3 regions of the Streptomyces sp. NPDC046203 genome follow, and region 2 is predicted to be linked to each of the others. Evidence: riboswitches for the same ligand, from Rfam matches in the RefSeq annotation. Region 2 holds a riboswitch; each other region holds the start of a gene.

Evidence for each region. Region 2 has a riboswitch for cyclic di-AMP ahead of ABZ990_RS26495 (M23 family metallopeptidase). Riboswitches for the same ligand answer to the same signal wherever they lie in the genome.
Region 1: it holds a riboswitch for cyclic di-AMP, as region 2 does, so the genes downstream of both, ABZ990_RS05005 (peptidoglycan DD-metalloendopeptidase family protein) here and ABZ990_RS26495 (M23 family metallopeptidase) in region 2, are expected to answer to the same signal.
Region 3: it holds a riboswitch for cyclic di-AMP, as region 2 does, so the genes downstream of both, ABZ990_RS16635 (transglycosylase family protein) here and ABZ990_RS26495 (M23 family metallopeptidase) in region 2, are expected to answer to the same signal.

Annotation. Positions count from the first base shown of each region.
Region 1 covers NZ_JBEYZX010000004.1:112,950-123,206, reverse strand. The annotation lists gene hpnH (adenosyl-hopene transferase HpnH) at 1-287, shown strand, start outside; gene ABZ990_RS05025 (aspartate aminotransferase family protein) at 284-1,669, shown strand; gene ABZ990_RS05020 (helix-turn-helix domain-containing protein) at 1,800-2,399, shown strand; gene ABZ990_RS05015 (DUF6126 family protein) at 2,420-2,572, shown strand; gene ABZ990_RS05010 (tyrosine-protein phosphatase) at 2,636-3,433, opposite strand; cyclic di-AMP (ydaO/yuaA leader) riboswitch at 3,804-3,982, shown strand; gene ABZ990_RS05005 (peptidoglycan DD-metalloendopeptidase family protein) at 3,988-5,103, shown strand; gene ABZ990_RS05000 (SGNH/GDSL hydrolase family protein) at 5,340-6,107, shown strand; gene ABZ990_RS04995 (methyltransferase domain-containing protein) at 6,264-7,097, shown strand; gene ABZ990_RS04990 (hypothetical protein) at 7,184-7,567, opposite strand; gene ABZ990_RS04985 (TetR/AcrR family transcriptional regulator) at 7,813-8,463, opposite strand; gene ABZ990_RS04980 (MBL fold metallo-hydrolase) at 8,617-9,846, shown strand; gene ABZ990_RS04975 (TetR/AcrR family transcriptional regulator) at 9,902-10,257, opposite strand, start outside.
Region 2 covers NZ_JBEYZX010000050.1:19,278-29,534, forward strand. The annotation lists gene lhgO (L-2-hydroxyglutarate oxidase) at 1-98, shown strand, start outside; gene trmB (tRNA (guanosine(46)-N7)-methyltransferase TrmB) at 293-1,090, shown strand; gene ABZ990_RS26480 (PrsW family intramembrane metalloprotease) at 1,274-2,587, shown strand; gene ABZ990_RS26485 (hypothetical protein) at 2,736-3,635, shown strand; gene ABZ990_RS26490 (aldo/keto reductase) at 3,769-4,713, opposite strand; gene ABZ990_RS26495 (M23 family metallopeptidase) at 4,895-5,965, opposite strand; cyclic di-AMP (ydaO/yuaA leader) riboswitch at 6,181-6,327, opposite strand; gene ABZ990_RS26500 (PP2C family protein-serine/threonine phosphatase) at 6,529-7,755, opposite strand; gene ABZ990_RS26505 (MFS transporter) at 7,983-9,368, opposite strand; gene ABZ990_RS26510 (PLP-dependent cysteine synthase family protein) at 9,365-10,257, opposite strand, start outside.
Region 3 covers NZ_JBEYZX010000019.1:51,886-62,142, forward strand. The annotation lists gene ABZ990_RS16620 (TetR/AcrR family transcriptional regulator) at 173-889, shown strand; gene ABZ990_RS16625 (cytochrome P450) at 1,100-2,353, shown strand; gene ABZ990_RS16630 (transglycosylase family protein) at 2,534-3,949, shown strand; cyclic di-AMP (ydaO/yuaA leader) riboswitch at 4,208-4,381, shown strand; gene ABZ990_RS16635 (transglycosylase family protein) at 4,385-5,206, shown strand; gene eno (phosphopyruvate hydratase) at 5,679-6,959, shown strand; gene ABZ990_RS16645 (septum formation initiator family protein) at 7,355-7,825, shown strand; gene ABZ990_RS16650 (DUF501 domain-containing protein) at 7,914-8,540, shown strand; gene ABZ990_RS16655 (Ppx/GppA phosphatase family protein) at 8,537-9,451, shown strand; gene ABZ990_RS16660 (NAD(P)/FAD-dependent oxidoreductase) at 10,063-10,257, shown strand, end outside.

The DNA.
Region 1 (10,257 bases), on a different contig from region 2:
TGGAAGGCAAGGCGGACTTCCCGTGCACCGCGTGGGCGATCCCCAACTACTCCCTCTTCGGCTGGCAGCGCCCCTGCTATCTGATGAGCGACGGCTACGTCCCCACGTACCGCGAACTCGTCGAGGACACCGACTGGGACAAGTACGGCCGGGGCCGCGACCCGCGCTGCGCCAACTGCATGGCGCACTGCGGCTACGAGCCCACCGCCGTCCTCGCCACCATGGGCTCCCTCAAGGAGTCGCTGCGCGCGGTCCGCGAGACGGTCACCGGGAACGGCCCGGCATGACCGAGGAGTTCGACCTGCGGGCGCTGCTCGCCGCGCGCGGCGGCGAGCGCTACGAGCTGCACGCCCGCCACCTCAACCACCAACTGCCCCGCATGCTCCACACCATAGGGTTCGACAAGGTGTACGAGCGGGCCGAGGGGGCCCACTTCTGGGACGCCGACGGCAACGAGTACCTGGACATGCTGGCCGGCTTCGGCGTCATGGGGCTCGGCCGGCACCACCCGGTCGTCCGCAAGGCGCTGCACGACGTCCTCGACGCCGGCCTCGCCGACCTCACCCGCTTCGACTGCCCGCCGCTGCCCGGCCTCCTCGCCGAGCGGCTGCTGGCCCACAGCCCCCATCTCGACCGGGTGTTCTTCGGCAACAGCGGCACCGAGGCCGTCGAGACCGCCCTCAAGTTCGCCCGGTACGCCACCGGGCGGCCGAGGATCGTCTACTGCGCGCACGCCTTCCACGGGCTCACCACCGGCTCCCTGTCCGTCAACGGGGAGCCGGGCTTCCGGGACGGCTTCGCCCCGCTCCTGCCCGACACGGCGATCGAGCTCGGCGACCTCGACGCCCTGGAGCGCGAGCTGCGCAAGGGCGACGTGGCCGGCTTCGTCCTGGAACCCATCCAGGGCAAGGGCGTCCACGCCGCCCCGCCCGGCTTCCTGCGCGCCGCCCAGGAACTGCTGCACCGGCACGGCGCCCTGCTCATCGCCGACGAGGTGCAGACCGGCCTCGGCCGGACCGGCGACTTCTATGCCCACCAGCACGAGGAGGGTGTCGAGCCCGACCTGATCTGTGTCGCCAAGGCCCTCTCGGGCGGCTATGTGCCCGTCGGCGCCACGATCGGCAAGGACTGGATCTTCAAGAAGGTCTACTCCTCGATGGACCGGGTCCTCGTCCACTCGGCCAGCTTCGGCTCCAACGCGCAGGCCATGGCCGCCGGGCTCGCCGTGCTCTCCGTCATGGAGTCCGAGGACACCGTCGCGCACGTCCGCCGCACCGGCGACCTGCTCGCCTCCCGGCTGCGGGAGCTCGTACCCCGCTACGAACTCCTCAAGGAGATCCGCGGCCGAGGACTGATGATCGGCATCGAGTTCGGCCGCCCGACCTCGCTCGGGCTGCGCGGCCGCTGGGCCATGCTCCAGGCGGCCCGCAAGGGGCTCTTCGCGCAGATGGTCGTGGTGCCGCTGCTCCAGCGCCACCGCATCCTCACACAGGTGTCCGGCGACCATCTGGAAGTGATCAAGCTGCTCCCGCCGCTGATCATCGACGAGAAGGACGTCGACCGCTTCGTCACCGCCTTCACCGCGGTCATGGACGACGCGCACGGGGGCGGCGGGCTCCTGTGGGACTTCGGGAAGACCCTGGTCAAACAGGCTGTGTCGGCCTCGTAGGGCCGGCTGCGGGGCTGCGTGCCCGCAGAGTCGTCGGGAGCCGCCGGGTGCGGGAGAAGCCGCTCCCGTGAGGGTTTGCCTCTGAGGCAAGAAATTTGCCTCAGAGGCACGATCCTGGCCCAATGGAGGCATGGACCACGTTACCGACGTCCTGCAGGACGTCGCCCCGCAGCTGCGGGCCCTGCGGCGCCGCCGGGGGCTCACGCTGGAGGGCGCCGCCCAACGGGCCGGGCTCTCGCCGGCTCACCTCTCCCGACTGGAGACGGGGAACCGGCAGCCCTCGCTGCCCATGCTGCTCTCCCTCTCCCGTATCTACGGTACGACGGTCTCCGAACTGCTGGGCGAGACGCTGCCCGAGCGCGACCCGATCGTCCGGGCCGGCCGCTCCGATCCCGTCGAGGCCGACGGCTGGATCTACCGCCAGGCCGGAGCCGCCGGGCGCGCCATGCAGTGCCTGCGCGTCCACATCCCCTTCGCCACCAGCGCCGACATCGTCCGGATGCACCCCGGCGAGGAGTGGATCCACGTCCTGGAGGGACGGGTCAGGCTCGCGCTCGGCGACACGGTGCACGTTCTCGATCCTGGGGACAGCGCCCACTACGACTCGCTCACCCCGCACCGGGTCGGCGCCGCCACCCAGGCAGGGGCCGAGCTGATGTTCGTCCACACCCTGATCCAGAGCCCCGCCGCCGAGCTGTGCCTCGGCAACGGGACTCCGCACAGCCGCTGAGCCCCCAGAAAGGATTCGACATGTCCGACAAGTCCGTACCGGTCACCGGTGAAGAGCGTGGTGGCGGCAAGTTCCCCAAGGGGCTCGTGCTCCGTCTCTTCGCCTACCTCATCGCGGGTCACCTGTTCGCCGGCTTCCTCTACCTGCTCTTCGAGATGGGCGGCGGCCAGTAACACGGCGGCAGGCGAAGCGGTCTCGGCGGCCGGCCCCCGGCCGACCGCCCCAGGCCCAGCCCCCTACGCTTCCGTGAGCAGCCGCTCTCGCAGCCGCTCACGGGTTTCCGGGGCCAGTCCCAGGCCCGTCAGGAGATACGCGTCGACCGACCCCCAGGTCGACTCGATCGCCTCGAACCCGGCGCGCAGATACTCCACCCGCGCGTCGAAGAGCGGGGCCAGCAGCTCCATCACCTCCGGAGACATCCCGTCCGGGGCGGTGGGGCTGCGCTTCATCCGGTAGCGCCGGTGCGGGGCGTTGGACTTCAGATAGTCCGCCTCGATCGCCTCCCGCTCGACCCCCACCGCCAGCAGGGATATCGCGATCGCGAGCCCCGCCCGGTCCTTCCCCGCCGCGCAGTGCATCAGCGCCGGAACGCTGTCCCCGGCCATCGTGTGCAGGATCCGGCTGTGCTCGGCGGTCCGCTCGACGATCATCCTCCGGTACGAGCGGGTCATCCGCCCCGCCGCCTGGCCCTCGCCCAGGACCTCCCGCAGCCGCGCCAGTTCGCCGGAGCGCACCAGCTTCCAGAAGTCCTTGCCGTCGGCGGGGTCGCTGAGCGGGATGCTCACGTTCGTCACCCCGGGCAGTGCCACGTCCGGCCCCTCCAGGCGCCGGTCGGCGTCATTGCGGAGGTCGAACACCGTATGCAGGGACAGGGCGGTGAGGAAGGCCGCGTCCTCGGTGGTGGCGTGCGCCAGATGGCCGCTGCGGAACAGCCGCCCGGTGCGGACGGCCCGGCCGTCCGCGGTCGGCAGCCCGCCCAGGTCACGGAAGTTGCGTACGCCGGTGAGCTCGGGCTCGGTCGTCGCTTGCGTCACGGTCGCTCCTGCTCTCGGGATCGGTTTTCCGGCATCATCCCGGTGCCCGCTTCACGGTGCACCCCTCGGGGCACCGGTGGGCGATCTGCCCGAATTAGCGGGTTCGATATAACGCGCCCTGATTGCTGGGGGGATGGGCGCCGGGGCGTGAGCAGCGTCATAAACATGACGGACCGTGGTGGAGCGTCCTTTTCAATTCCCTTTCACGGAAAGCCAATCGATGGGGCGTCATCGATGCGGCGTGGCCGGAATGCGGGCCCGGCGCGCCGTGATCATGGGGAAAAGGAATAAGGCGGCTTGTTCCCGCCGACACGGCTCGTCTAGCGTCGCGTTCCATCCGGACGGACCGCCGAATCCTGCCGCCGCCCGGAATCCGCACTCACCCGTACCCGGCAGGAGCGGGGGACCCAGGTTTTACGCCGGTTCCTCGGCGCCCGAAATGAAAAGGCGCGCCACGAAGGACGGCTCGGGGTGAAGTCGCGTGAACGCGCGGCCGGACATCTCCCGTCCGAACCCGACAGCTCACCTCGCAGGCGACGGAGAGGAATGCCGTCATGCCCGCGAAGGGTAAGCACCGCCGCCGCAAGGCCCGCCCGTTCGGCCGTGGAATAGTCGCCGCGAGCGCCGGCGGGGCCGTCGTCGCGCTGCCGCTGATCGGCGCGACCGGCGCCCATGCCGCCGAACGGGCCGTTCCGGCCGCGACGCCCCGACAGGTTCCCGTTGCCACTCCGGCGTCCGTCCCGGCATCGGTCCCGGCCACCGCCCCCGGTGGCGGCGCGAGCGCGTACACCGTGGTGCCCGGCGACCACCTGTCCAAGATCGCCGCGGAGCACCGGCTGGCCGGCGGCTGGCACCGGCTCTACCACGACAACCGCCAGGTGGTCGGCGAGAACCCGTCGCTGATCTTCCCGGGCATGAAGCTCGTCCTCGGCGCTCCGCACACCGGCCAGGCCGCCGCTGCCCCGAAGATCGCCACCCCGAAGATCGCCACCCCGAGGGCCGCCGCCTCGCAGAGCGTCGGGCGGAGCGCCGACGGCGTGTCCACCGCCTCCGCTTCCGCCTCCGCCTCCGCTTCGCGTGGTGCCGAGCGCGTCACCGCGTCGGCCGCCGGTGCCTCCACCCAGGCGTCCACGCCGGCCCCCACGGTCTCGGTGTCGGCCTCGTCCCCGGCTTCGGCCTCGTCCCCGGCGTCCGCCGCCGTGTCCACCGGCACTGCGGCCTCGGTCCCGGCCGGTTCGACCGCCTCCTCTGGCGCGACTGCCTCCTCCGGCTGGGTCGCCCCCGTCAGCGGCGGCACCTCCACCCCGTACCGCGCCTCCGGCTCGATGTGGTCCTCCGGCTACCACACCGGTGTCGACTTCATGGCGGCCACCGGCACCACCGTTCGCGCCGTCGGCCCCGGCACCGTCTACTCCGCCGGCTGGGGCGGCTCCTACGGCAACCAGGTCGTGATCAAGCACGCCGACGGCACCTACTCGCAGTACGCCCACCTCTCCTCGATCACCGTTTCCGCAGGCCAGGCCGTCTCCGGTGGCCAGCAGATCGGCCTGTCCGGCGCGACCGGCAATGTGACCGGCCCGCACCTGCACTTCGAGATGCGCACCGGGCCGGACTACGGCTCCGACATCGACCCGCTGGCCGCCCTGCGGCAGCACGGCGTCGCCGTCTGACCCGTCCGACCCGGCCGTCCCGAAACGGCGGAAAGGCCCTCCGAGCCCGCCCGTGAAGCAGGCCCCGTAACCGGCCCCCGGCGCACCCGCGCCGGGGGCCGGACGCGTATTCCGATTTGGTCGAATCTTTATCGGTGGCATATATCACCCGCCGTCAACCCCTCCTTACGGTCGCGTAGGTCACATCCGTCCGGCAAAGATGTGCTCCCGTGGCAGACGATTCGACAACACGAGACATGAACGCAATCGGGTCGTACGCGGCTATCGGTGACAGTTTCACGGAGGGCGTCGGAGACCCCGGGCCCGACGGGACATTCGTCGGCTGGGCGGACCGTTTCGCGGTCCTGCTGGCCGACCGGCTGCCGGAGCACGACGACTTCCGCTACGCGAATCTGGCCGTACGGGGGCGCCTGCTCGACCAGATTGTCGCGGAACAGATCCCGCGGGCGAAGGAACTCGCCCCCGACCTGGTGACCATCTGCGCCGGCGGCAACGACATCATCCGCCCCGGCACGGACCCCGACGACGTTGCCGAGCGCTTCGAGAGCGCCATCGCCGACCTGAGCTCCGCCGTCGGCACCATCATGGTGGCGACCGGCTTCGACACCCGCGACGTGCCGCTGCTCAAGCACCTGCGCGGCAAGATCGCCACGTACAACGGGCACGTACGGGCCATCGCCGACCGCTACGGCTGCCCGGTGCTCGACCTGTGGTCGCTGCGGTCCGTCCAGGACCGCCGCGCCTGGGACGACGACCGGCTGCACCTCTCGCCCGAGGGGCACACCCGGGTCGCGCTGCGCGCCGCCCAGGTCCTCGGCATGCCGGTGCCGGCCGACCCCGAGCAGGTCTGGCCGCCGCTGCCGCCGCGCGGCACCCTGGAAGTCCGCAAGGACGACATGCACTGGGCGAAGGAGTACCTCGTCCCGTGGATCGGCCGGCGGCTGCGCGGCGAGAGCTCCGGCGACAACGTCGAGGCCAAGCGCCCCGACCTGCTGCCGCTGTAGCGGACCGGACCAGCGCCGGACCGGCCCCGGCACTCGCACCGGCCTTGCCCCCTGTACGCGTGGGGCGGGGCCGGTGCCGTCGTGTCCGGGGGCGCGACGAGGGTGCGGCGGGGGGTGCGACGGGGGCGCTTCGCACGCCGGCGGGACAATCGGCTCATGACATCTTCCGCATCGCAGTCCCGTGGTCCCGCCGGCCGTGACGCCGAGGAGCGGGGTTACCTCCTGGACAACGCCCGGGCCGAGGCGGGCGTCCGCTTCGGCGCGCTCGGCGCGCTGTTCGACCCGTCGACCTTCCGGCACATCGAGCGGCTGGGGATCGCCCCGGGCTGGCGCTGCTGGGAGGTCGGGGCCGGCGGTACGACCGTGGTGGACTGGCTGGCAGACCGGGTCGGTCCGGACGGCCGGGTGGTGGCGACCGACATCGACACCTCCTGGGCCGCCGGCGCGGCGTCCGGCGTCGAGGTGCTGCGGCACGACGTGGGCGCGGACGAGCCGCCCGGCGACGGCTTCGACCTGATCCACGCGCGGCTGGTGCTGGTGCACGTCGCCGACCGGGACCGGGCCCTCGCCGCGATGGCCGGGGCACTGCGCCCCGGCGGGTGGCTCCTCCTGGAGGACGCCGATCCGGCGGCTCAGCCGCTGATCTGTCTCGACGAGTACGGTCCCGAGCAGGCCCTCGCCAACAAACTGCGCACCGGTTTCCGGAAGCTGCTCGCCGAGCGCGGCGCCGACCTCGCGTACGGCCGCCGGCTGCCCCGGCTGCTGCGCGAGGCGGGCCTTGCGGACGTCGCCGCCGACGCGTACTTCCCGATCACGGCGCCCGCCTGTGACGTACTGGAGGCGGCGACGGTCCGGCATGTGCGCGACCGGCTCCTCGCGGCGGGTCTGGCCACCGAGGACGAGATCGAGCGGCACCTCGCGAACGTCGAGGCGGGTCGTCTCGACCTCGCGACCTCGCCGATGATCTCCGCCTGGGGCCGCCGCCCCTGAGCACGGGCCGGCCCGCCGGTCCCTGTTCGTCCCGTCCCGGCGGTCCCCGGCCGGTCCGGCGGCGGCGCGGGCCGGGGGAGCAGGGGTCAGGGGTCGACGAGCTGACCGACGACCTTGGCCAGCAGGAAGCCGGCGGTGTTGGCGTCGGCGCTGACGGTGATCGCCGTGCCGCCGGACACGTACATGCGGACCGGGGAGCCGAATTGGTGATTGCGCGCGACCCCGAGAGCGCCGCCGTAGTTCAGCGGGCTCGACGCGAAGTGGAGGGGGAGCTGGACCTGCTGGGTGCCGCCGTCCGAAGCCCAGAGCTCGTCCATGGTGTCGTTCTGGCCGATGGCCGCGTAACCGGACAGGTGCTCGACGATCAGCAGCTTGCCGGCCGGAACGGGGTCCATCACCACGGAGACCCGGGTGGTGGGGGCCCCGCGGTTGTCCTGGTACTTCACCGCGGACCATGGCTGGATACCCATGCTGAGCGCCTTCCGGTCCTGGGGCCCGAAGCGGTCTTCCGGCCCCGCTGCGCGCATGCTCGCACCGGTTGCCGTTCCGCGCGGTTTCATCCGGCACGCGAAGCCCGAAGATCACACGAAGGGATCCCGGGGGATCGGCGCGGATGCCCCCGGAACGCGGGCCGGGCCGGCCCTCGGACTCGCCGGCCCGCCCGAAGTTTCGTCGAAGCGGGATCCCGGCGGGCGGGGCGGGGCGGGTTCCCGGGTTACGCGTCCGGTGTCCCCGCGCGAGTCGACGAGCCCGCCGCGCCGTTCCGGGGCAGCGCGGCGAGGCCCAGTTCGCGGGCCAGGGCGGCGTCCGCCCACGTCACCATGGTGGTGCGGGGGAGCGCGCCGGGGTACGAGGTCATCTGGACGGCCAGGCCGTCCAGGAACGCGGTCAGCCGCCAGGCCGCGGCGACCGGGTCCGGGCACGGGAATTCCCCGGCCGTCACCCCCTGCCCGATGACCGCCGCGAGCTCCTCTTTCCAGGCCCGGTCGAGCGCGCCCGCGACCTCGCGCAGGGCCGGTTCGCGCGGGCCCGCGGCCCAGCCCTCGATCCACAGACGCCAGCCGTCGGCCCGGCCGGTCGGGGTGTACCAGCGGACTGCGGCGCGCAGCCGCCGGACCGCCGTGGTGCGCCGCCCGAGCAGGGTGCGCAGCCGGGCCAGGTCCTCCTCGGCGGCGTGCGCGAAGGCCGCGGCGACCAGCTGTTCCTTGGTCGGGAAGTGGTACAGGACAAGGGCGTTGCTGACCCCGAGCTCGGCGGCGACATCGGCGATCCGGACCGCCGTGACACCCCGGGCCCCGATCTGGACGGCGGCCGCCCGCAGCAGCTCCTGCCGCCGCTCGGCCACGTTCAACCGCACTTTCGCCACGCCTCGCACCCTACACAGACCTGACCGGTGCATGATCATCCGTGCGGCGCGTCGGCGCGGCTTCGCGTGAATGCCCTCCGTACGGAGGCGACCACGGGTGGCGTCCGGCCGAGGGCGCCCATAATGAGAAGACCCTTGACTCCAGGAGGCTCCGTGACCGGCACTGGCTCCGACTCCTCGCCGCGGGTACGGCTGCGCGGTCTGCGGCCCGCGGCTTTCGGCGCCGACCCGACGGGGGAGCGCCTGGCGCGTATCCGCAGATCCCCGAACTTCGCCGACGGGGTCTTCGTCAACCCCGACCCGAACCGGCCGAGGCCGTCGGGTTCGGCGAAGGAGTTCGCCAAGGTCTACTTCGGGAAGGAGGCGCGCGCCCGCCGTGCCCCCGCCGGCCGGATCCCCGTCCATCCGACGACGGTCGCCGATCTGGCCCGGCCCCCCGCCACCGGACTGCGCCTCACCTGGATGGGCCACTCGAGTGTCCTCGCCGAGATCGACGGCCACCGGGTGCTGTTCGATCCGGTCTGGGGCGACCGCTGCTCGCCGTTCGCGTTCGCCGGGCCGAAGCGGCTGCATCCCGTACCGGCGCCGCTCGCCGCCCTTGGGCCGGTCGACGTCGTCGTCATCTCGCACGACCACTACGACCATCTCGACCTGCCGACGATCAAAGCGCTGGCCACCACCGACACCCTGTTCGCGGTGCCGCTCGGGGTCGGCGCCCATCTGGAGCACTGGGGCGTGTCCCCCTCCCGGGTGCGCGAGCTGGACTGGAACGAGTCCACCGGCGTCGGCGACCTGCGCCTCACCGCCACCCCCGCGCGGCACTTCTGCGGGCGCGGCCTGCGCAATCAGCAGCACACCCTGTGGGCTTCCTGGGTGGCCGAGGGGCCGGAGCACCGGATCTACCACAGCGGGGACACCGGCTACTTCTCCGGCTTCCGGGACATCGGTGCCACCCACGGCCCGTTCGACGCGACCATGATCCAGATCGGCGCGTACTCCGAGTTCTGGCCCCAGGGGCGCCAGGACGGCGAGCCGCTGCCCGGCGCGTGGCCGGACATCCACATGAATCCCTCGCAGGGCGTGCAGAGCCATCTCGACCTCCAGCGGGGCCGGGCGGACGGGGTCCTGCTGCCGATCCACTGGGGGACGTTCAACCTCTCCCTGCACGCCTGGGCCGAGCCGGGGGAGTGGACGATGGCGGCGGCCGGCGCGGTCGGGCAGGCGATCGCCGTCCCCGTCCCGGGACAGCCCTTCGAGCCCGGCGGAGAGCTTCCGGCGCGACCGTGGTGGCGGGACGTCTCGCCGACGGTCAAGCGCGCGTGGCCGGTGCCGCGACGGCCGGAGCGGCCGGTACGCGATCTGGATCTGGTACGCGAGGACTGAGGCGGCCGCCTGCGGACCGGTGACTTCCGCGCCCCCGTACGGACGTGATGCCTCGTCAGTTCGTACGCAGCGAGGCGAGGACCAGGTCGACGCTCTGTTCGGCCACGGCCCGGGTGAGGGGGCCATGGCCGAACAGGGCCCGGTAGTAGAGCGGGGCGGCCAGGGCGTCCAGGATGAATTCGAGGTCGAAGTCCCCCCGGATCTCGCCGCGTTCGGCGGCGGCCCGCAGCCTGCGGGCGGTGGAGGCGCGGCGGGGCAGGAAGACGGAGTCCATGAAGTCCCGTTGCAGATCCGGCTGTTGGGAGAGGTCCGCCACCAGTGCGGGCAGCACCCGGCTCACCCCGGTCGAGGTGAAGGCGTCGACCAGCGTGCCGATGCTGGTGAGCAGGTCGGCGCGTACGTCACCGGTGT
Region 2 (10,257 bases):
CGCGGGCGGTGCACGTCCTCAACGCGCCCTCGCCGGCGGCGACGGCGTCCCTGCCGATCGGCCGCGAGGTGGCGGGCCGGGCGCTGGCGCAGCTGTAGCGAGGGGCGCGGGGCCGGGGCCGGGGGCCCGGGCGGTCGTGGCGAGTGGCACGGAGCCTTGGCAGTGACGGCGGTGACGGCGGTGGCGGCAGCCACGGCCGTCGTGGCGGTGCGAGGGCGCCCGGTTCCCCGCCCGCCGTCGCTCTCTTCGGGCCCGCGACGACCGCGCGGTGCGCCGTAGAATCGAAAGCATTGTGTCTGAGCAGCCAGAGAACACCCCGCACGCCGCACCGGCGGCCCCCGCCCAGCAGCCCGCGCAGCGGGGCAGCCGACGGTTCGCGCCGGGCGAGGGACCCTCGCCCGACCCGGCGGGCTCGCACCACGAGCGCCGGATCCGCAGCTTCCAGCCGCGCCGCAGCCGCGTCACCACCAGCCAGGAAGAGGCGCTGCTGAAGCGCTGGCCGGACTGGGGCATCGACATCGACGGCGCCCGCGTCCTCGACCTGGACGAGATGTTCGGCGGTCTGCCGGTCGTCCTGGAGATCGGCTTCGGCATGGGCGAGGCCACCGCGCAGATGGCCGCCGCCGACCCCGGCACCGGCATCCTCGCCGTGGACGTGCACACCCCCGGCCAGGGCAATCTGCTCGGGCTCGCCGACCGCAACGGGCTCACCAACGTCCGGGTCGCCAACGGCGACGCGATCATCCTGCTGCGCGAGATGATCTCGCCCGAGTCGCTGGCCGGCTGCCGGATCTACTTCCCGGACCCCTGGCCGAAGGCCCGCCACCACAAGCGGCGGCTGATCCAGCCCGAGTTCCTCACGCTGCTCGCGCCGCGCCTGGCGAAGGGCGGGCTGCTGCACTGCGCCACGGACTGGGAGCCGTACGCGGAGCAGATGCTGGAAGTGCTGACCGCGCACCCCGACTTCGAGAACTCCCAGGCCGACGGCGGCTACGCGCCCCGGCCCGGCTTCCGGCCGCTGACCCGCTTCGAGGGGCAGGGACTGGACAAGGGACACGTCGTCCACGACCTGCTTTTCCACAGGGTGTGAGCCCCTGGGTGGGGGACGAGACACCTCCCACCGGGTTTTCCACAGGCCGAAAGAACCCTCTCGACTACTGTCGGTGACGCTGGCTACTGTCGTCGGGTGTCCTCGAACCCGATCACCGGATCCGCGCCCGCGCCCTTCGGCGCGGCCGGCGGCACAGCCGCCCCGCCGGCCCACCCGCCGGGCCTGACCGCGCCTTCCCCCGTTCCCACGCGGGAAGGCGAACAGCCGGACTTCGGCGCCGTGCCGCCGCGCGCCAAGTGGCGCTACAAACCCCGCCGGGCCTTCTGGCGCAGCCGGCTGGTCCGGGGCATCGCCGTGATCACCGTGCTGGCGCTGTGCGGCCTGGTGATCCTCGCGCTGGTGCGGGAGGAGACCGGCACCGAGGGCTTCCTCGTCGGCCTCGGGCTCGCCGTCCTGCCGGTGCCCCTGCTGCTGTCGGCGTTCCGCTGGCTCGACCGGGTCGAGCCGGCCCCCTGGAAGAACCTGCTGTTCGCGCTCGCCTGGGGCGCGTTCGCGTCCACGCTGATCGCGATCTTCGCCAACTCCTTCGCCGTGGAGTGGATATCGAGCGCCACCGCCGACCGTGACTCGGCGGACGCCCTCGGCGCGACCGCCGTCGCCCCGTTCGTGGAGGAGACCGCGAAGGGAGCCGCCGTCCTGCTGCTCTTCCTCTTCCGCCGCAGGGACTTCAACGGCCCGGTCGACGGCCTCGTCTACGCCGGTTTCACCGCCACCGGCTTCGCCTTCACCGAGAACATCCTCTACCTCGGCAACGCCTTCGGCGAGGACCAGGAGATCGGCGGGACGGGCGTCGGGGCGGTCACCGTGGGCACGTTCGTCGTGCGGGTCGTCCTGTCCCCGTTCGCCCATCCGCTGTTCACCTCGCTCACCGGCCTCGGGCTCGGCTTCGCCGCCCTGCTCCCGGCCACCGCCAAGGCCCGCCGGGTCCGCATGACGCTGCTGCCGCTCGGCGGGCTGCTCCTCGCGATGGGCCTGCACGCGCTGTGGAACGGCTCGGCGACCTTCCACCCGATGGCGTTCCTGCTGGTCTACGGCATGTTCATGGTGCCGGTGTTCGCCCTGTTGGTCTGGCTGGCGATATGGAACAGGCAGCGGGAGCTGCGCACCATATCCGCCGAGCTCCCGGCGTACGCGGCGGCGGGCTGGCTCGCGCCCGACGAACCGCTCGCGCTCTCCTCGATGCGGGCCCGTTCGATGGCCCGCGCGTTCGCCGCCCGGGGCCGCGGCAAACCGGCGGCGCAGGCCGTCGGCGAGTACGAGGCGTTCGCCACGACCCTGGCGTTCCTGCGTCACCGGGCCCGGCGTGGCCAGGCCGTACCCGACTTCGCGGCCCGCGAGCAGGAGCTGCTGCACCATCTGTGGCAGCGCCGGCCGCTCGCCTCGCCCGCGCTGTCGTACGCGGCCCGGGCCACCGGCCGCGTCTGGACGCCGCCGCAGTACCTGGACTACGGCGGCTACAACCCGTACCGCAGCTGAGGACGCCGCTGGATATTCGTCCTGGTCCGGCCGATGCAGACCTCTTGTCTGAAGATCATCCTGGGCTGAAGACTGCGGGGGCAGCCGGGAGGGGGCCGTCTCAGGGGGAGGCGGGGAGTTCCGGCGCGGGGACGCGAGGGGGACTCCGGTGGCCGTGGGGAACGCGCAGGATCCGGTGGACGGCGACGGGCCCGTCCGGTGGCGGCCCGGGAGCGGTCCGTACGGCGGGGGCCTGGCGCGGTTCGCCGGGGTGGGCGCGCTCGTGCTGGGGCTGCTGCTCGGGGTGGTGTCCTTCGACAGCTTCGTCCACCGCATACCGGGTGCGGTGTCGTGGAACGCGGACTACCGGGCCGCCGAGCCGTGTCCCGTCACCGCCGGCGCACGATCGGCCGCCGAGACCGCCGACATCAACGACGCCGACACCGCCGGACCGGAGGGCTGTCTGCGGGCGGTCGCGTTCACGGTGGCCGGCATCGTGGTCGACCGGACTCCCCGAAGCCGCCGCTACCAGGCATCGCTGAACAGTCCCGTCCTGCGGCCCACGGTGAGCTTCGCGGATCCTGGCCCTCTACTGGAACGGCTGCGGCCGGGGGACCGGGTCGCCGGGACGCTCTGGCGCGGGAGGGTCGTGGCGCTCGCCACCGACGAGGCCCGGCAGGCCACCCTCGACGAGCCGCGCGACGAGACCCGGACGAGTACGGGCATCGCCACCGGCCTGGGCCTGCTCGCGATCCTGTCGCTGCGCTTCGGTCTGCGGTGGTTCCGTTCCCGCCCGGACCACCACCTTCCTCACCGCCCTCACCACGATCGCCACGCCCACCCCTTCGACCACCGGCCGGCGGCCCTGGTGAGGACCGCCGTGCTCACGGGCCTGGCCGTGTTCCTCGGCTGCCTCGCCCTGGGCGCCGTGGCGCAGGTGCTGGAGCTGTCGCGCTGGATCGTGCCCGCCCTCGCCGTACCGGCCACGCTGCTCCCGGTCCGGCTGGCGGGCCGGATCCGACGGGAACCGGGGGCCGGACCTGGCTCTCCGGTACCCACCGGCTTCTGAACGAGCCGAAGGGGACGGCGGGGCGACGGGGCAAGAGGCGCGGGCGGGGCAGGGCGGGCCATCGGCCCCGTACCGGAGCGGGTTCCGTCCCCGTTCAGGCCCGGCCCCGCCCCCGGAACGGCTCGGGCGAAACTCAGGCGGACGCGGCCGTCAGCGTGCTCAGTTCCTCGTCCGTCAGCTTCAGTTCGGTGGACGCGAGAAGCGCCGGGAGCTGCTCGACCGTACGGGCCGAGGCGATCGGGGCGACCACGGTCGGCCGGGAGGCCAGCCAGGCCAGGGCCACGGAGGCGACCTCGGCGTCATGGGCCTCGGCGACCTTGTCGAGGGCCGCGAGCACCCGCTGTCCGCGTTCCGTCCCGAGCAGTTCGAGCGGCCGCTGGGAGCGGGCGCTGTCGACGGTGCGGCCCGGCCGGTACTTGCCGGTGAGGAAGCCCGACGCGAGCCCGAAGTACGGCACGGCCGCGAGTCCGGCGGCCTCGGCGGTGTCCTGGAGCGGTCCCTCGTAGGTGTCGCGGGAGACCAGGTTGTAGTGCGGCTGGAGGGCGACGTACCGGGTGAGGTTCTCGGCCTCGGCGAAGTCGAGGGAGGCGCGCAGCCGTTCCGCCGAGATGTTGGAGGCGGCGACGGCCCGGACCTTGCCCTCCTTCACCAGCGCGTCGAGGGCGGTGACGATCTCCTCGACCGGCACGGACTCGTCGTCGAAGTGCGTGTAGTAGAGGTCGATGTAGTCGGTGCCGAGACGGCGCAGGGACTGCTCGGCGGCGGCCTTGATCGTCTCCGCCCGGAGCCCCTTGTAGTCGGCGTGGGAGCCGACCTTGGTGGCGACGAGGATGTCGGAACGGTTGCCGCGCGAGGCCAGCCAGTGGCCGATGACGGTCTCGGACTCGCCGCCCTCGTGGCCCTCGACCCACTGCGAGTAGACGTCGGCGGTGTCGACGAAGTTGCCGCCCGCGGCGGCGTAGGCGTCGAGGACGGCGAAGGAGCCCTCCTCGTCGGCGGTCCAGCCGAAGACGTTGCCCCCGAGGGAGAGCGGGAAGACGTGCAGATCGGAAGTGCCCAGTCGGCGAAGGGAAGTCATGGGTCGATCTTCCCTCCGCGCGTCCGGGCCCGCACCGTTTCCACGCCCGCCTCTTCGGCCCCTGTCACACCGACGGACGGGGGCCGGGCGGGCCGAAAGGTGCGCAGGCGCGCAGGGGCGTGGGCCGAAGAAGCCCGAGGGATCCGGGCGGCCCGGGGAACCCCGGGGAGCCTCGGGAAGGTCAGATGGTCAGGCCCTTGGAGCGGAGCCAGGACGCCGGGTCGAGGCGGGAGCCGTCCCCGGTGTGGACCTCCAGGTGGAGGTGCGGGCCGGTCACGTTGCCGGTGGCACCGACCCGGCCGATGGTCTCGCCGGTGCCGACGGACTGCCCGACGCCCGCGGTCATCGAGGACAGGTGGCAGTACCAGATCTCGGTACCGTCCTCGAGTTCGAGGACGATGCGGTAGCCGTACGCGCCGGACCAGGCGGCCGACTTGACGGTGCCGCCGTGCACGGCCTTGACCGGCGTACCGGTGGGCGCGGCGAAGTCCAGACCGGTGTGATAGCCGGAGGACCACATCGAACCGGGCACGCCGTAGGTGGAGGTCAGCACGTACGACGAGGTCGGCAGCGCGAAGCTGGCGGCGAGCTTGGCCAGACGCTCGGCCTCCGCCTTCGCCGCGGCCTTCGCCTTGGCTTCCGCCTCGGCCTTCTTCTTCGCCTCGGCGGCGGCCTTCTCGGCCGCGTCGGCCTTGGCACCGGCTTCGGCGGCGGCCTTCTCCGCCGCCGCCGTCTCCGCCGCGGCCTTCTCGGCGGCGTCGGCGGCCGCGTGCTGCTGCTCGGCCTGCTGGAGGATACGGGCGCGCAGCGCCTCGCCCGCGTCGGCCGCGGTCTGCGTCTGCGGCTGAGCACCGGCCTCGGCGGCACCGGCGGGGGCGGCCTCGTCGGCGGGGGTGGTGTACGTGAGCGCGGTGAGCGGCTGGGTGTTGGCGTTGCCCGCGACGATGCCGGAGTCGTCCTTCTTCGCGCCACCGTTCATCAGCCGTCCGACGCCCGGGAGTTCGGACACGTCGGGCAGCTTGACGTCCGGGAGGCCGACGTCCGGCAGGGCTATGGAGACCGGCGGCTTCTGCTGCGCGGAGGCCAGACCGCCGGCGCCGACGGCGGCGATCACACCGACGCCGAGGACGGTGGAGGAGCGGGCGAAGTTGGAACGCTTGGCGACGCGGTGCCGGCCGCCGGAACGGCTCTGGGCCCGCAGGGAGTCCTCGGTGGGGTTCCACTCCTCGGCCGTCCCGGTCACCCCGGTCACCCCGGTCGTGCTCTCGGTCCCGTCGGGACCGTCGTAGGCGCCGTACGAGCCGTTCGGTTCGTACGCGCCATTCGGTTCGTACGAGTTGTTCGGGTCGTACGCGCCGTTCAGGTCGTACGAGTCGCTCGGGTCGTACGAAACATTCGGGTCGTACGGGCCGTACGGGGAGAAGGGGGCTTGCGGAGTGGGGGGGTTGGACGCCACGGAGGCGCTCTCCTTTCCTTCCTTCTCGCCTACCGGGTTAGCTGACGGGTTCGGAGCAGGAAGGTCTCCTACGGACGAGCCGCACGGGTGCGGCGGGGCCCGATTCACCCCATGTGGTGGTTCCCCGGTTCCCTGACGGGATTCGGCGCGTGCGCACGGTGCCGCCTCTTGCGACGGCTGGGACGACCGCGCTGCGTTATCGAACGTTAATAGACGCGGGTGAGGGATTCCAAGCCGTCCCCTGTGATCATTCATTGAAATGGGAGGGAATAGCCCGAGTTGAGGCCTCTTCAGAAAGGTTTCAGCGAACACCTGGCATATGACGGTGCCTCAGTCGTTACCTGAGGGAGATCTCTCGACTACGCCCTGTCATCACCCTGGTCGCCCTCGCCGACCTCCGGTCGACCGGCCCCAGGCAGACCGCCCGCCCCGCGCACCGCATCCGCCTCATGCGTCTCATGCGTCTTCGGGCCGTCCGCCGGCACCACCGGCATCGTCCGCCGCCGCACCGGCTCCCCCACCCCGGGCCGGGCCACCGCGAGCAGCGCCATGTCGTCCGTCGTCCCGCCGCCCGTGTGCCGGCGGACGTCCGCCACCAGGGCGTCGAGGAGTTCCTCCGGCCCCGGGAAGATCCGTCCCGCGAGCCGCTCCGCCGGATCGTAGAAGACCCCGTGCGCGTCCCGCGCCTCCGACAGCCCGTCCGTGTAGAACAGCAGCGTCGCGCCCGGCGGATACGGCGTCTCGTCGGCCCGGTCCGGCCACGCGGCCACGTCCCCCAGCCCCAGCGGCAGCGCCGGCACGCTCGGCCGCAGCGGCAGCAGCGCCCCGTCGGCGTACAGCAGCAGCGGCTCGGGATGCCCCCGGTTGATCACCCGGACGAGCCCGGCGCATTCCCCGGGCCCGCGCGGCCTCGCCGGGTCCGCCGGCGCGCCGGGGAACTCCGCGAGGACGGCCGTCGTGAAGCCTTCGAACACGTCGAGGTCGTCGCGCCGTTCGCCCTCCCGGGCCAGCGCCCGTTCGAGCCGCGCCGCGACCCCCGCCAGCGTCGCCTCCTGCTCGGCCGCCTCCCGGAACGCGCCGATGACGACCGCCACCGCCTCCACCGCGTCCATCCCCTTGCCCCGTACGTCACCGACCACCACCCGTACCCCGTGCGGGGTGCCCTGGACCGCGAACAGATCGCCGCCGATGAACGCGCCCGCCTGCGCCGCCTCGTACCGGGCCGCGATCCGCAGCCCGCGGATCCGGTCCTCCGGTTCGGGCAGCACCGCCCGTTGCGCCGCCTCCGCGACCACCCGGGCCGAGGCCAGTCGCTCGCCGCTGCGCTGGATCACCCGGTTGATCAGCACCGCGAGGGCGGAGACCGTGGCGACGGTGAGCGTCTCCGTGAGCGAGACGACGCTGTTCGTCTGCTTGTGGAAGAAGAGCAGACCCGTACTGGCCATGACGGCGGCGATACCGGTCAGCAGGGTGGTGCGGGTCGAGAAGAACGGGGCGGCGATCAGCGGCGCCGCGGGGAGGAGCGGCGCCGCCGTGTACATGGGCGGGGTCAGGACGTCATATGCCACGCCGCCCGCGATCACCAGCGCCGGAAGCGCCCGCAGAAAGCGCCGGGCACCGCGGTACGGGCCTCGGTACGGACCGTCGTACGAGCCGGAGCCGCCGCCGTTCCCCCGGCGCCGACCCCCACCGCGGCCTCCGCCCCGGTCCCGGTTTCGCCCGCGCCGCACCGCCGCTCGCGCCACCTGTGCTCCTCGTCCTCCCTGGGTTCCGGGGCTTCCCGCACTCCTCGTGCTCCCTCCCCAGGGTGCGGTCAGGCGGTGGCGTCCGGCGACTCCTCTTCCGCCGTCCGGCGTACCGCCGGATCCGGGCCCGCGACCGTGGTCGCGGCCGGATCCGGGGCCGGGTCCGTGACCGCCTCCGCCTCCGCGTCCCTGTCCGCGCCGGCGTCCACGCCTGCCTCCCCGTCCGTGGCGGCGGCGGTCGCGGTGGTCAACCGTCCGCCGCGCGCGAGCGCCGCCATCGCCGCCGCACACCCGAGGCCGACCGCGCACAGCACCAGCCAGGGCGCCGCCGACCAGCCGGTCGCGTCAAGGAGGACACCCATCCCCAGATTCCCCAGGGTGATACCGATCCCGCAGACGGTGTTGTAGAGCCCGTAGTGGGTGGCCACCCAGCGGCCCCTGGACAGCGCGACGACGGTGTCCATCTCGTACGGGTAGAGCACGGCGTTCGCCACCGCCAGCACCGCCGCGCACAGCAGCAGCCCCGCCAGGGCCCGGCCCAGCGCCGCCGGCAGGAGGAACGCCACCCCCATCAGGGCGAGCCCGAGCACCAGACACCGCTCGCGGGTCAGCCGCGCTCCGCACCAGGCGGTGATCCGCAGCTGCCCGGCCAGCGCCACCAGCGCCGACACCACGAACAGCGCGGTCGTCGCCGCCGTCCCCCCGGCGGCGAGCGGCAGCGCCAGGTAGACCTGGAACGACAGGACGTACGAACCGGTCATGGCCAGCGAGAACAGCCAGAACGTACGGTTCGCGAGCACCGTACGGAACTGCCCCCGCGCCCCGCCGTCCCCGTCCGCCGGGGTCGCCGCCGTCTTGTGCCGTACGGGCAGATGCCGCAGCTGTACAACGGTCAGCCCGGCGAACAGGACCGCCGCCACCACGCACGTCAGCCGGAACGACACCCCGGTGAGCGCCACCCCCACCAGCGGCCCGAGCAGGATGCCCGCCTGGTAGTACGTGTTGAACAGCGCGAACGCCGCCACCCGCCGCTCCCCCGCCTCGGCCGCGAGATACGCCCGCACCGCCGGGTTGAACAGCGCGCCCGCCAGGCCCGTCGCGAGCGAGGCGGCGATCAGCGCCGGCAGCGACTGCGCGAAGGCGAGCGCGCCGAAGCCGGCCGTCCGCAGCGCGCACCCGGCGACGATCAGCGGCTTGAAGCCGAGCCGGTCGGCGAGCGCGCCGCCGACCAGGAACATGCCCTGCTGGGAGAGGTTGCGCGCACCGAGCACCAGACCGACCGCCCAGGCCGCCATCCCGAGGCCGTCGGCGAGATGGGCGGCCAGGTACGGCATCAGCATGTAGAAGCCGAGATTGATGGTGAGCTGGTTGAGGAAGAGCAGCCGCACGGCCGGATCGAAGGTACGGCTCTGCTTCCAGATCCCGCCCCGGGAGGGGGCCGCCGCCGTGGTCATCGGGTCCGCTCCGTCCCGGGGCGCTCGGCGGAGCCCGGCCGTCGGACGGCGCCCGGGTCCGGGACCCGGGCCTGGCCTCGCGCCCGGTCCGGGTCCCGGACCCACGCCCGGTCCCGGTCCAGGTCCCGGCGGGTCCAGCCGTCGACTCGTACACCCTCGGCATATGCCATCGGTTCGTCGCGTACCGGACCGTCGAGCAGCCCGTGCAGGGCGCAGTACTCGTCGTTGAAGACCGTGTCGAAGTAGCGCTGCGGCCCGTCCGGGAAGACGGCGGCGATCCGGGTGCCGCGCGGCCGGGTGCGGGCCAGCCAGCCCGCGACGAGCGCGACCGCGCCCACGCTCCAGCCGCCCGTCGCGAACTGCCGGGCCGCGAGCCGCCGCGCGGACCGTACCGCCTCGGCCGGGGCGACCCAGTGGACCTCGTCGAAGGCGGGGTGGTCGACGTTGGCCGGGTGGATGGAGGAACCGAGGCCGCGCATCAGGCGCTCGCCGGCCGGGAGGCCGAAGACGGTGGAGTCGACGGAGTCGACGCCGACGAGTTCGAGGGCCGGGCTGGAACCGGCGCGCAGCGCGCGGGCGATGCCGGCCGAGTGGCCGCCGGTGCCGACCGCGCAGACCAGCACGTCGATCCGGTCGAGCTGCTCGGACAGTTCGGCGGCGAGTCCGGCGTACGCGCGCGGGTTGTCGGGGTTCCCGTACTGGTCGGGCCACCAGGCACCGGGCAGGGCGCGCAGCAGTTCGACGACCTTGTCCCGGCGGGCCTGCTGCCAGCCGCCGGACGGACCGGGCTCGGCCACGACATGGACCCGCGCGCCGTGGGCGGTGAGCATCCGCTCGACGATCGGTTCGAGGCCCGGGTCGGTGACGACATGGACCGGGTGGCCGTGCA
Region 3 (10,257 bases), on a different contig from region 2:
AACTCGATCCCGATGCTTGCTGACGCGGCGGCCGTGGGAGGGGCCGTCGATCAGGTACTAGACCGTACAGTACTCAGGTGGGTACTGGTCGGTCCAGTACTCTTTCGGGTGAGCGTTTCCGGCGGGGACGGGGGCGGAGAGAAGAAGAGAGAAAAGGGAGAGGGGAACGGCCATGGACAGCCGCTCGGCACTCAAGCACCAGTCGATCCTGGAGGCGGCGACCTCCGTGTTCCTGACCAAGGGATACGCGGGGACGAGCATGGACGACATCGCGAAACTGGCCGCGGTCTCCAAGCAGACCGTCTACAAGCACTTCGCCGACAAGGACACCCTCTTCGCCGAGATCGTCCTCGCCACGACGGACGACGTCGACGGGATCATCGGGGCGGCGGCCGAGTTCCACACCGTCGTGAATGGCGGTGGCGGTGGCGAGGGGAGCGGGGCCGGGGACGGGAGTGGGGTCGAGGCCGGGGCCGGGGCCGGGGCCGGCGGTCTGGAGGAGGGGCTGGCCCGGCTCGCCCGGAGCTTCGTCCGTACCCTCACCCAGGACCGCGTTCTGCGGTTGCGGCGTCTGATCATCGCCAACGCCGACCAGTTCCCCGAGCTGGGCGCCGACTGGTACGAGCGCGGCTTCGAGCGGGTGCTCGCCGGTCTCGCCGACACCTTCCGGCAGCTCGACGCCGAGGGGCGGCTCACCGTCCCGGATCCGAAGCTCGCCGCGCACCACTTCGCCGGGCTGCTGCTCTGGATCCCCGTCAACGCGGCCATGTTCCACGGCTCCGCCCAGCACACCGACGCCGATCTGGACCGGTACGCGGAGGAGGGTGTCCGGGTCTTCCTCGCCGCCTATCGCGGGAAGGGTGGAGATGGGGCCGGCGATAGGGGATAGGGGAGAGGGCGGGGGCATGGGCGTGGGCTGACAGCCCGGGGCGGGGCGCTCCGGCTCCGCCCGGCCCGGCTCCGCCCGGCTCCGCCCGGCTCCGCCCGGCTCCGCCCGGCTCCGCCCGGCCCGGCCCGGCCCGGTCCGGCCGGGACCCATGGGCCCCATGAGGCCCATGGTCCCCGTGGTGTCCCGCCAGGCGCCTTGTACCGTCGGAGCATGAGCACACCCCCCGCCCCCGAGCTGTTCACCTGGGAGTTCGCCACCGATCCGTACCCGGCGTACGCCTGGCTGCGCGAGCACGCGCCCGTCCACCGGGCGACGCTGCCCAGCGGGGTGGAGGCATGGCTGGTGACCCGGTACGCGGACGCCCGCCAGGCGCTCGCCGACCAGCGGCTGTCGAAGAACCCGGCGCACCACGACGGGCCGGCGCACGCCAAGGGCAAGACGGGCATCCCCGGCGAGCGCAAGGCCGAGCTGATGACGCACCTGCTCAACATCGACCCGCCGGACCACACCCGGCTGCGCCGCCTCGTCTCCAAGGCGTTCACCCCGCGCCGCGTCGCCGAGTTCGCGCCGCGCGTGCAGGAGCTGACCGACCGGCTCATCGACGGCTTCGCGGAGCGCGGGAGCGCGGACCTCATCCACGAGTTCGCGTTCCCGCTGCCGATCTACGCGATCTGCGACCTGCTCGGCGTACCGGCCGAGGACCAGGACGACTTCCGCGACTGGGCCGGGATGATGATCCGGCACGGCGGCGGGCCGCGCGGCGGCGTCGCGCGCTCGGTGAAGAAGATGCGCGGCTACCTCGCCGAACTCATCCACAAGAAGAGGGAAGAGCCGGGAGACGACCTGATCTCCGGACTCATCCGCGCCTCGGACCACGGCGAGCACCTGACCGAGAACGAGGCCGCCGCCATGGCCTTCATCCTTCTCTTCGCCGGCTTCGAGACCACCGTCAACCTCATCGGCAACGGCGTCTACGCGCTGCTGCGCGACCCCGGGCAGCGCACCCGCCTCCAGGACTCGCTCGCCGCGGGGGAGACCGGCCTGCTGGAGACCGGGATCGAGGAGCTGCTGCGGTACGACGGGCCGGTCGAGCTCGCGACCTGGCGCTTCGCGACCCAGCCGCTGACCATCGGCGGGCAGGAGATCCCGGCCGGCGACCCGGTCCTCGTCGTCCTCGCCGCCGCCGACCGCGACCCGGCCCGCTTCGACCAGCCGGACACCCTGGACCTCGCCCGGCGCGACAACCAGCACCTGGGATACGGCCACGGCATCCACTACTGCCTGGGCGCGCCGCTGGCCCGGCTGGAGGGCCAGACGGCGCTCGCGACGCTCCTGACCCGGCTGCCCGACCTGAAGCTCGGCGCCGATCCGGCCGAGCTGCGCTGGCGCGGCGGGCTCATCATGCGTGGCCTGCGGACCCTTCCCGTGGAGTTCACCCCGGCCCCTCGGCGCCACGAAAGCTGACGACAGGTCAAAAATGTGATGTTCGCGTGATCTGCGGTGCATCGACTTGTGACGCCCGTTCGAATGCGGCTACGTTCACCCGCAGTCCACGCCGTCACGCGAAAGGCACTCCGCATGCGCTCCGGGAACGGACGTCACCGTCGACCTCGCCAGGCCCCCGCTATCGTCGTCGCCGCGGGAGTGACCGGATCGGCCCTGGCCCTGCCCCTGCTCGCCACCGGGTCCGCTTCCGCCGCCGATGCCCAGACCTGGGACCGGGTCGCCGAGTGCGAGTCGGGTGGCGCGTGGAGCGCCAACTTCGGCAACGGTCTCTACGGCGGGCTCCAGTTCACCCAGGACGGCTGGGAGCGGCACGGCGGTCTCGCCTACGCGCCCAGCGCCGACCTGGCCAGCCGGGCCCAGCAGATAGCCATCGCCGAGAAGGCGTTCGCCGCCGGCGACACCCAGTGGGACACCTGCGCCCCGATCGCCGGGCTCCAGCACGACGGCAAGGCGCCCGCCGTCGACCCGGGCTCCGGCCCGCTGCCCAGCGCGTCGCACTCTCCCGTCGCCGAGTCGAACCGCACCGACGGCCTGCCGTCCGAGGCCGGCCAGAGCAACGGCAGTCAGGGCAACGGCAACCAGGGCAACGGCAGTCAGGGCAACAACGGCCAGGGCAACCAGGGCAACGGAAACCAGGGCGACCAGTCCGGTCACGGCCAGAACGGCAACCAGGCCAACCAGGGGAACGGTCAGAACGGCCACGGCCAGGGCGGCCAGAGCGGTCAGGCCGGTCAGGGTGACCCGTTCGGCCAGTCGCAGGGCAACCAGGGGAACCAGGGCAACCAGGGCGACCAGGGTGGTTACGGGCAGGGCACCGGCCCGGCCGCACCCGGCGGCTCCGTGGACTCGTACCCGGGCGGGATGGCCACTCCGGCCACCCCCGACGCCTCCGCCGCCCCGGCCACCCCGGCGCCGGCGGCCACTCCCTTCGGCCCGATCGCGCCGGGCGTCTCGCTCCCGCAGGCGCCGACCGGCCTCCTCGCCATTCCCGGCGTCCTCCAGCTGCCCGGCCTCCCGGGCGCGCCCACGACCCCGGCCGCTCCCGCGGCTCCGGCCGCCCCGGACACGTCCGTGACGCCGGGTCTGCCGACCGCGCCCGGGACGGCCACCCCGGGTCAGACAACGGGGCAGAGTCAGAGCCACGGCCAGGGCCAGGGCCAGAGCGACAGCAAGGGCAAGCACCGGGGTGACGCCGCGCCGGAAGGTACGGACGGCTCGGACGCCGCGCGTGAAGCGGGACGGCACGCCGCCCCGGCCGGCAGTGACACCGACGCTGCCGATGCCGCCGAGGGCGCGAAGGGCGCGAAGGGCGGCGAAGGCGGCGCCGCCAAGAGCGAGGTCGTGGCCGGAAACGCCGTCACGGCGGACAAGGCGGACGAATACACCGTCAGACCGGGAGACAGTCTGACGGAGATCGCACGGCGTACGGGCCTCGTGGGTGGCTGGTCCGCGCTCTACGACGCCAACAAGAAGGAGCTCGGCTCCGACCCTGACCTCATCGTCCCTGGTCAGAGCCTCAAGCTGGGGTCGCAGAACTCCTCGTCCGACGAGTAGTCAGGGGCTGAATGTCCGTAATGCCGCAGTGAGACATGGATCTCTCTTGCCGAACGGGCGTGCGGCCGTCGTGGGCTGTGATCGAATCGCCCCTCACCTGCACAAACACCCCCTGACGGGGAGCAAGTAGGGGCGATTTTTCCGGGTTGATGGGCTTTGATCTTCTCCCCGGTCTGTGTCTACGGTCAGGACCGCTCGCCACCGCGGGCCCCGTCGGGCGGTACGCCGAATCCTGCCGCCGGCCGATGGGAACAGTCGTCGCGTCATGCGCCGAAGGCAGGAGCGGGGGACCCAAGGTAAGCGCCGGGCCCGGCCGTTGAAACAGACGGCCGACGACCGGCTTGGGGTGGAGCCGCGTGCAAGGACACGCGGCCGGACAACTCACAGGTCCGAACCCGACAGCTCACCTCGTAGGCGTCGGTGAGGAGAATCTCCATGCTGTTTTCCGGCAAGGGCAAACGCCGTCGTCCCTCCAAGGCCACCCGTGTCCTCACGCTGACGAGCGTCGCGGGCGTCGCCGTCGCCGCCCCGCTGATGGCCGCGGGCAACGCCTCCGCCGCCACCGCCGCCGAGTGGGACCGCGTCGCGCAGTGCGAGTCCGGTGGCAACTGGTCCATCAACACCGGCAACGGTTACTACGGCGGCCTCCAGTTCTCCGCGTCCACCTGGGCGGCGTACGGCGGCACCTCCTACGCCTCGCGCGCCGACCTGGCCTCGAAGACCCAGCAGATAGCCGTCGCCGAGAAGGTCCTGGCGGGCCAGGGCAAGGGCGCGTGGCCGAGCTGCGGCGTGGGCCTCTCCGGCGCCGCGTACTCGGGCTCCGCCTCGTCGTCGTCCTCTTCGTCGGCCGCCTCGTCTTCGTCTTCTTCCTCGGCGGGCTCGTCGTCTTCGGCGGCCTCTTCCTCCTCCTCTTCCTCGTCCTCGGCGAGCAAGAGCACCGGCTCCTCCGCCGGCTCGGCCACCGGTTCCATGACCGCGCCGCAGCGCTCCACCGAGCAGCCGACCACCCGCGGCACCCAGCGCCAGGCCCCGCAGGCCGCTCCGCAGGACGCCGCCAAGAAGACCGTCACCACCCCGACCGGCAAGAAGGTCAAGAAGGGCGACGGCGAGTACAAGGTCGTCTCCGGCGACACCCTCAGCAAGATCGCCAAGGAGAACGGCGTCAAGGGCGGCTGGCAGCAGCTGTTCAAGCTGAACAAGGACATCGTCGAGAACGCCGACCTGATCTACCCGGGCCAGCAGCTCCACCTGAAGTGAGCCGCGCGCTCGTGTGAGCCCCCACCTCTCACGAGCGGCACCTCGCGCGGGTTCGGCGACTGTCCCCCGTGGTGACCCCGTGACCGTCCCCGACCGGCCCGGAGCGCGTGCTCCGGGCCGGTCGCGGTTCGCGGCCGTGGCGCATGGCCGCAGTTCGTGGGTTGGGGCGCACGGCCGTGGTTCGCGGTTCGCGGTCGCGGGTCGCGGGTCGTGTTCGTCGGTCACGCCGTTTTCGCGCTCCCCGAGCCGCTCATCGGTCCGATTCCGGGTCCGCCCGTCGCTTTCCTCCGGATCCATACCGATGAGTAACCCAGGGGATTCGTCCCCATGTGCATGCCCCCGGGTCCTTTTTCGTCTTAGGGGGCGGGCGCCCGGTGGCCGTCGCCACCGCGCCGGTTAGGCTCTTGTCGCAAGGCGAACGAGACCTTGCGCATGCGTCACACTCAGCGTCACATCCCAGAAGGAGATGCTCGTGCCGTCCATCGACGTCGTCGTAGCCCGGGAAATCCTGGACTCCCGAGGCAACCCCACCGTCGAGGTCGAGGTCGGCCTCGACGACGGCAGCACGGGTCGTGCTGCCGTTCCGTCCGGCGCCTCCACCGGTGCGTTCGAGGCCCTGGAGCTTCGCGACGGTGACCCCAACCGCTACCAGGGCAAGGGTGTCGAGAAGGCCGTCCTCGCGGTCATCGAGCAGATCGGCCCGGAGCTCGTCGGCTACGACGCCACCGAGCAGCGCCTGATCGACCAGGCCATGTTCGACCTGGACGCGACCCCGGACAAGTCCTCGCTCGGCGCCAACGCCATCCTCGGCGTCTCCCTCGCCGTCGCGCACGCCGCCTCCGAGGCGTCGGACCTGCCGCTCTTCCGCTACCTCGGCGGCCCGAACGCGCACCTGCTGCCCGTTCCGATGATGAACATCCTGAACGGCGGCTCGCACGCCGACTCCAATGTGGACATCCAGGAGTTCATGATCGCGCCGATCGGCGCGGAGTCCTTCTCCGAGGCCCTGCGCTGGGGCACCGAGGTCTACCACACCCTCAAGAAGGTCCTGAAGGACAAGGGTCTGTCGACCGGCCTCGGCGACGAGGGCGGCTTCGCCCCGAACCTGGGCTCCAACCGCGAGGCCCTCGACCTCATCCTCGAGGCCATCAAGCAGGCCGGTTACGTGCCCGGCAAGGACATCGCGCTCGCGCTCGACTGCGCCGCCTCCGAGTTCTACAAGGACGGCGTGTACGAGTTCGAGGGCAAGTCCCGCTCGGCCGCCGAGATGACCGAGTACTACGAGGAGCTGGTCGCGGCCTACCCGCTGGTCTCCATCGAGGACCCGCTGTTCGAGGACGACTGGGCCGGCTGGAAGGTCATCACCGACAAGCTCGGCGCCAAGGTCCAGCTCGTGGGCGACGACCTGTTCGTCACCAACCCGGAGCGTCTGGCCCGCGGCATCGAGGAGGGCTCCGCCAACGCCCTCCTGGTCAAGGTCAACCAGATCGGTTCGCTGACCGAGACCCTGGACGCCGTCGAGCTGGCCCAGCGCAGCGGCTTCAAGTGCATGATGTCCCACCGCTCCGGCGAGACCGAGGACGTCACCATCGCCGACCTGGCCGTCGCCACCAACTGCGGCCAGATCAAGACCGGTGCCCCGGCCCGCTCCGAGCGCGTCGCCAAGTACAACCAGCTGCTGCGCATCGAGGAGATCCTCGACGACGCCGCGGTCTACGCCGGCCGCAGCGCCTTCCCGCGCTACAAGGGCTGACACCCGGGCGGGCCCGCGCCCGGCGCGGGTGATCTCCCGTCAGGGCCGATCCGCGTCAGGGCCGGTCCCCGGCAGGGGCGATTCCCGGCAGGGCCGATCCGCGTGAGGGCCGGTCCCCGACGCGGGTGATCTTCCTGCCGGGGCCGATCCCTCGCCGGGGCCGATGTCCCGCCAGGGCCGATCTTCGGCTCGCCGCTTCCGTCCGTCCCCGCACCCGGTCCCGTACCGTGTGCGGGGACGTACGTTTGACCGGCACGTGCCGCCGCCGCACCGCGCCGACACGCGCGCGTGCGTGTGGTGGTCGTACCAGCGCATGGCGGACCGCGACGGATGGCGCGACGTTTAGCGCGACGTATGGCGCGACGGATGGCGCGACGGATGGGGAGACGCAGGACATGGCCGTGAAGGACCGGGACCGGTTCTCGACCGCGACCCGGATCAGGCTGCTCGGCGAGCAGACCGCCGCCCGTGTCTACCGTTCCCAGACCCGCCGCCAGGACCGCCGCTCCCGGCTCACGGGGCGCGCCGCGTTCCTCGCGCTCGTCGTCTGTTCCATGGTGGTGGCGCTCGCGTACCCGATGCGGAGCTACGTCTCCCAGCAGGGCGAGATCGCCGACCAGCGGCAGAAGGCGGCCGAGGCCGCCCGCCGCGTCGAGCAGCTGCGCGACGAGAAGGCCCGCCTCCAGGACCCCGCGTACATCCGCCGGCTGGCCCGTGAGCACCTGCACTACGTACGGCCCGGCGAGACGGCCTTCACCGTGAACGACCCCGAGGCGGACAGCCGGCCGCGTTCGGACCGGGGGGCGGAAGACCAGCCCTGGTACGACAATCTGTGGGACGGCGTGGACAACGCCGACCGCCACTGACCCCCGTCCCCCCCACCCCACCGCACCCCCGCTCCTTATTCTTTTCCCCCCACTCCCACCTACTTCAGCAAGGCAGACCGAGGCAGACATGGACACGCCCCCTCCGCAGACCGAGAGCACCGAGCCCACCGCCGCGGACATCGCCGCGTTCGAGGCCCAGCTCGGCCGGCCGCCCCGCGGCCTGCGCGCCATCGCGCACCGCTGCCCCTGCGGCAACCCGGACGTCGTCGAGACCGCGCCCCGGCTCCCCGACGGCACCCCGTTCCCGACCACGTACTACCTGACCTGCCCGCGCGCCGCCTCCGCCATCGGCACCCTGGAGGCCAACGGCGTGATGAAGGAGATGCAGGCCCGGCTCGCCACCGACCCGGAGCTGGCCGCCGCGTACCGCGCCGCGCACGAGGACTACATCGCGCGCCGTGACGCCATCGAGGTCCTGGAGGGCTTCCCGAGCGCCGGCGGCATGCCCGACCGGGTCAAGTGCCTGCACGTGCTCGTCGGCCACTCCCTGGTGGCGGGCCCGGGTGTGAACCCATTCGGCGACGAGGCCCTGGCGATGCTGCCCGAGTGGTGGGCGAAGGGCCCGTGCGTCACCCCGTGCGTGGAGAAGAACCAGCAGGCCGAGCAGGCCGAGCAGGGCGAGAAGAGCGGCCAGGCCGAGTCGAGCAGCCAGACCGAGCAGGGCGAGAAGAGCGGGGAGGGGTCCGCGGAATGACCCGGGTCGCCGGAATCGACTGCGGTACGAACTCCATCCGCCTCCTCGTCGCGGACGTCCACCCGGAGACGGGCGAGCTGATCGAGCTGGACCGGCGGATGACCATCGTCCGGCTCGGGCAGGGCGTCGACCGGACGGGCCGGCTCGCGCCCGAGGCGCTGGAGCGGACCTTCGCCGCCTGCCGTGAGTACGCGGCGGTCATCGAGGAGCTGGGCGCCGAGCGGATCCGCTTCGTGGCCACCTCCGCCTCGCGCGACGCCGAGAACCGGGACGACTTCGTCCGCGGCGTCGTCGGGATCCTGGGCGTCGAGCCCGAGGTCATCACCGGCGACCAGGAGGCCGAGTTCTCCTTCACCGGCGCCACCGGCGAGCTGCCCGGCGACGACCGGCGGCTGGTCGTGGACATCGGCGGCGGCTCCACCGAGTTCGTGGTCGGCGTCCGGCACGTGGAGGCCGCCCGGTCCGTGGACATCGGCTGCGTACGGCTGACCGAACGCCATGTGCGCACCGACCCGCCGGCCGCCGACGAGATCGCCGCGATCCGCGCCGACGTCCGGGCCGCGATGGACCTGGCCGCCGAGAAGGTGCCGCTGGGCGAGGCCGAGACCCTGGTCGGGCTCGCGGGCTCGGTCACCACGGTGGCCGCGATCGCGCTGGGCCTGCCGGAGTACGACTCCACCAAGGTCCACCACGCCCGGATCTCCCGTGCCCAGGTCGACGAGGTGGTCACCCGGCTGCTCGGCTCGACCCACGACGAGCGGGCCGCGATCCCGGTCATCCACTCGGGCCGGGTCGACGTGATCGTCGCGGGCGCGGTCGTCCTCGCCGAGATCATGGAGCGCACGGGCGCCGCCGAGGTGGTCGTCAGCGAGCACGACATCCTCGACGGAATCGCGCTCTCGGTGGCGTAGGCGTAGGCGTAGGAGACGGAGTAGGCGGCGGGCGTCCCGGCGGGTGGCCGGCGGGACCGTCCCCGGGGCTGCCGGAGGGGTCGGACCGGGGGTCCTTCGTGGACATCCGGCCCCGCCCCACTCGTCTCACCAGAGTCCCCCCGCCCCACCATGTGATCCCGCTATCCGTCACATAGCGGTCGGCTATGACTGCCTGTGAGGGGCTTGCGAGGGGGTCGAAACAGGCCCGGAAGGGGCCCGCGAGGGCCCTTTGGTGACGTCCTGTCGAAAAGGTTCGTGAAGTTCTTCACAAGAGAAAGGCCCCCGAAAGGGCCCTGTAGGTGCCTCTGGAGGGACTTTGGTCCCATTCGGGGGGTGCCCACGGTCCTTTCGCAGGCGCGCGCAGGCATTCGCTCATTGATTCCATCGTGTGAACGCGCCCTGTCGTTCAGCGTGAAGGAACGGCCTCCAGGCCAGTTCACAAGGGGTGCCCAACGTCCAACCGGAGCCCCCGGTTCCTTTGCTGGATCATGACATCCGTCACGTGGGCGGCGGAGTGTAGCAGAGGTACCCGGCAACCTTGTGAAGGGGCGCACGAGGTACCCCCTCCCGCGGGGTGGATACTCGATGCCATGAGCACCACGGAGCGTCCCAGGATCCTCGTAGTAGGCGGCGGGTACGTAGGACTGTACGCAGCTCGGCGCATCCTGAAGAAGATGCGCTACGGCGAGGCGACCGTCACGGTCGTCGACCCCCGGTCGTACATGACCTACCAGCCCTTCCTCCCCGAAGCCGCCGCCGGCAGCATCTCGCCGCGCCACGTCGTC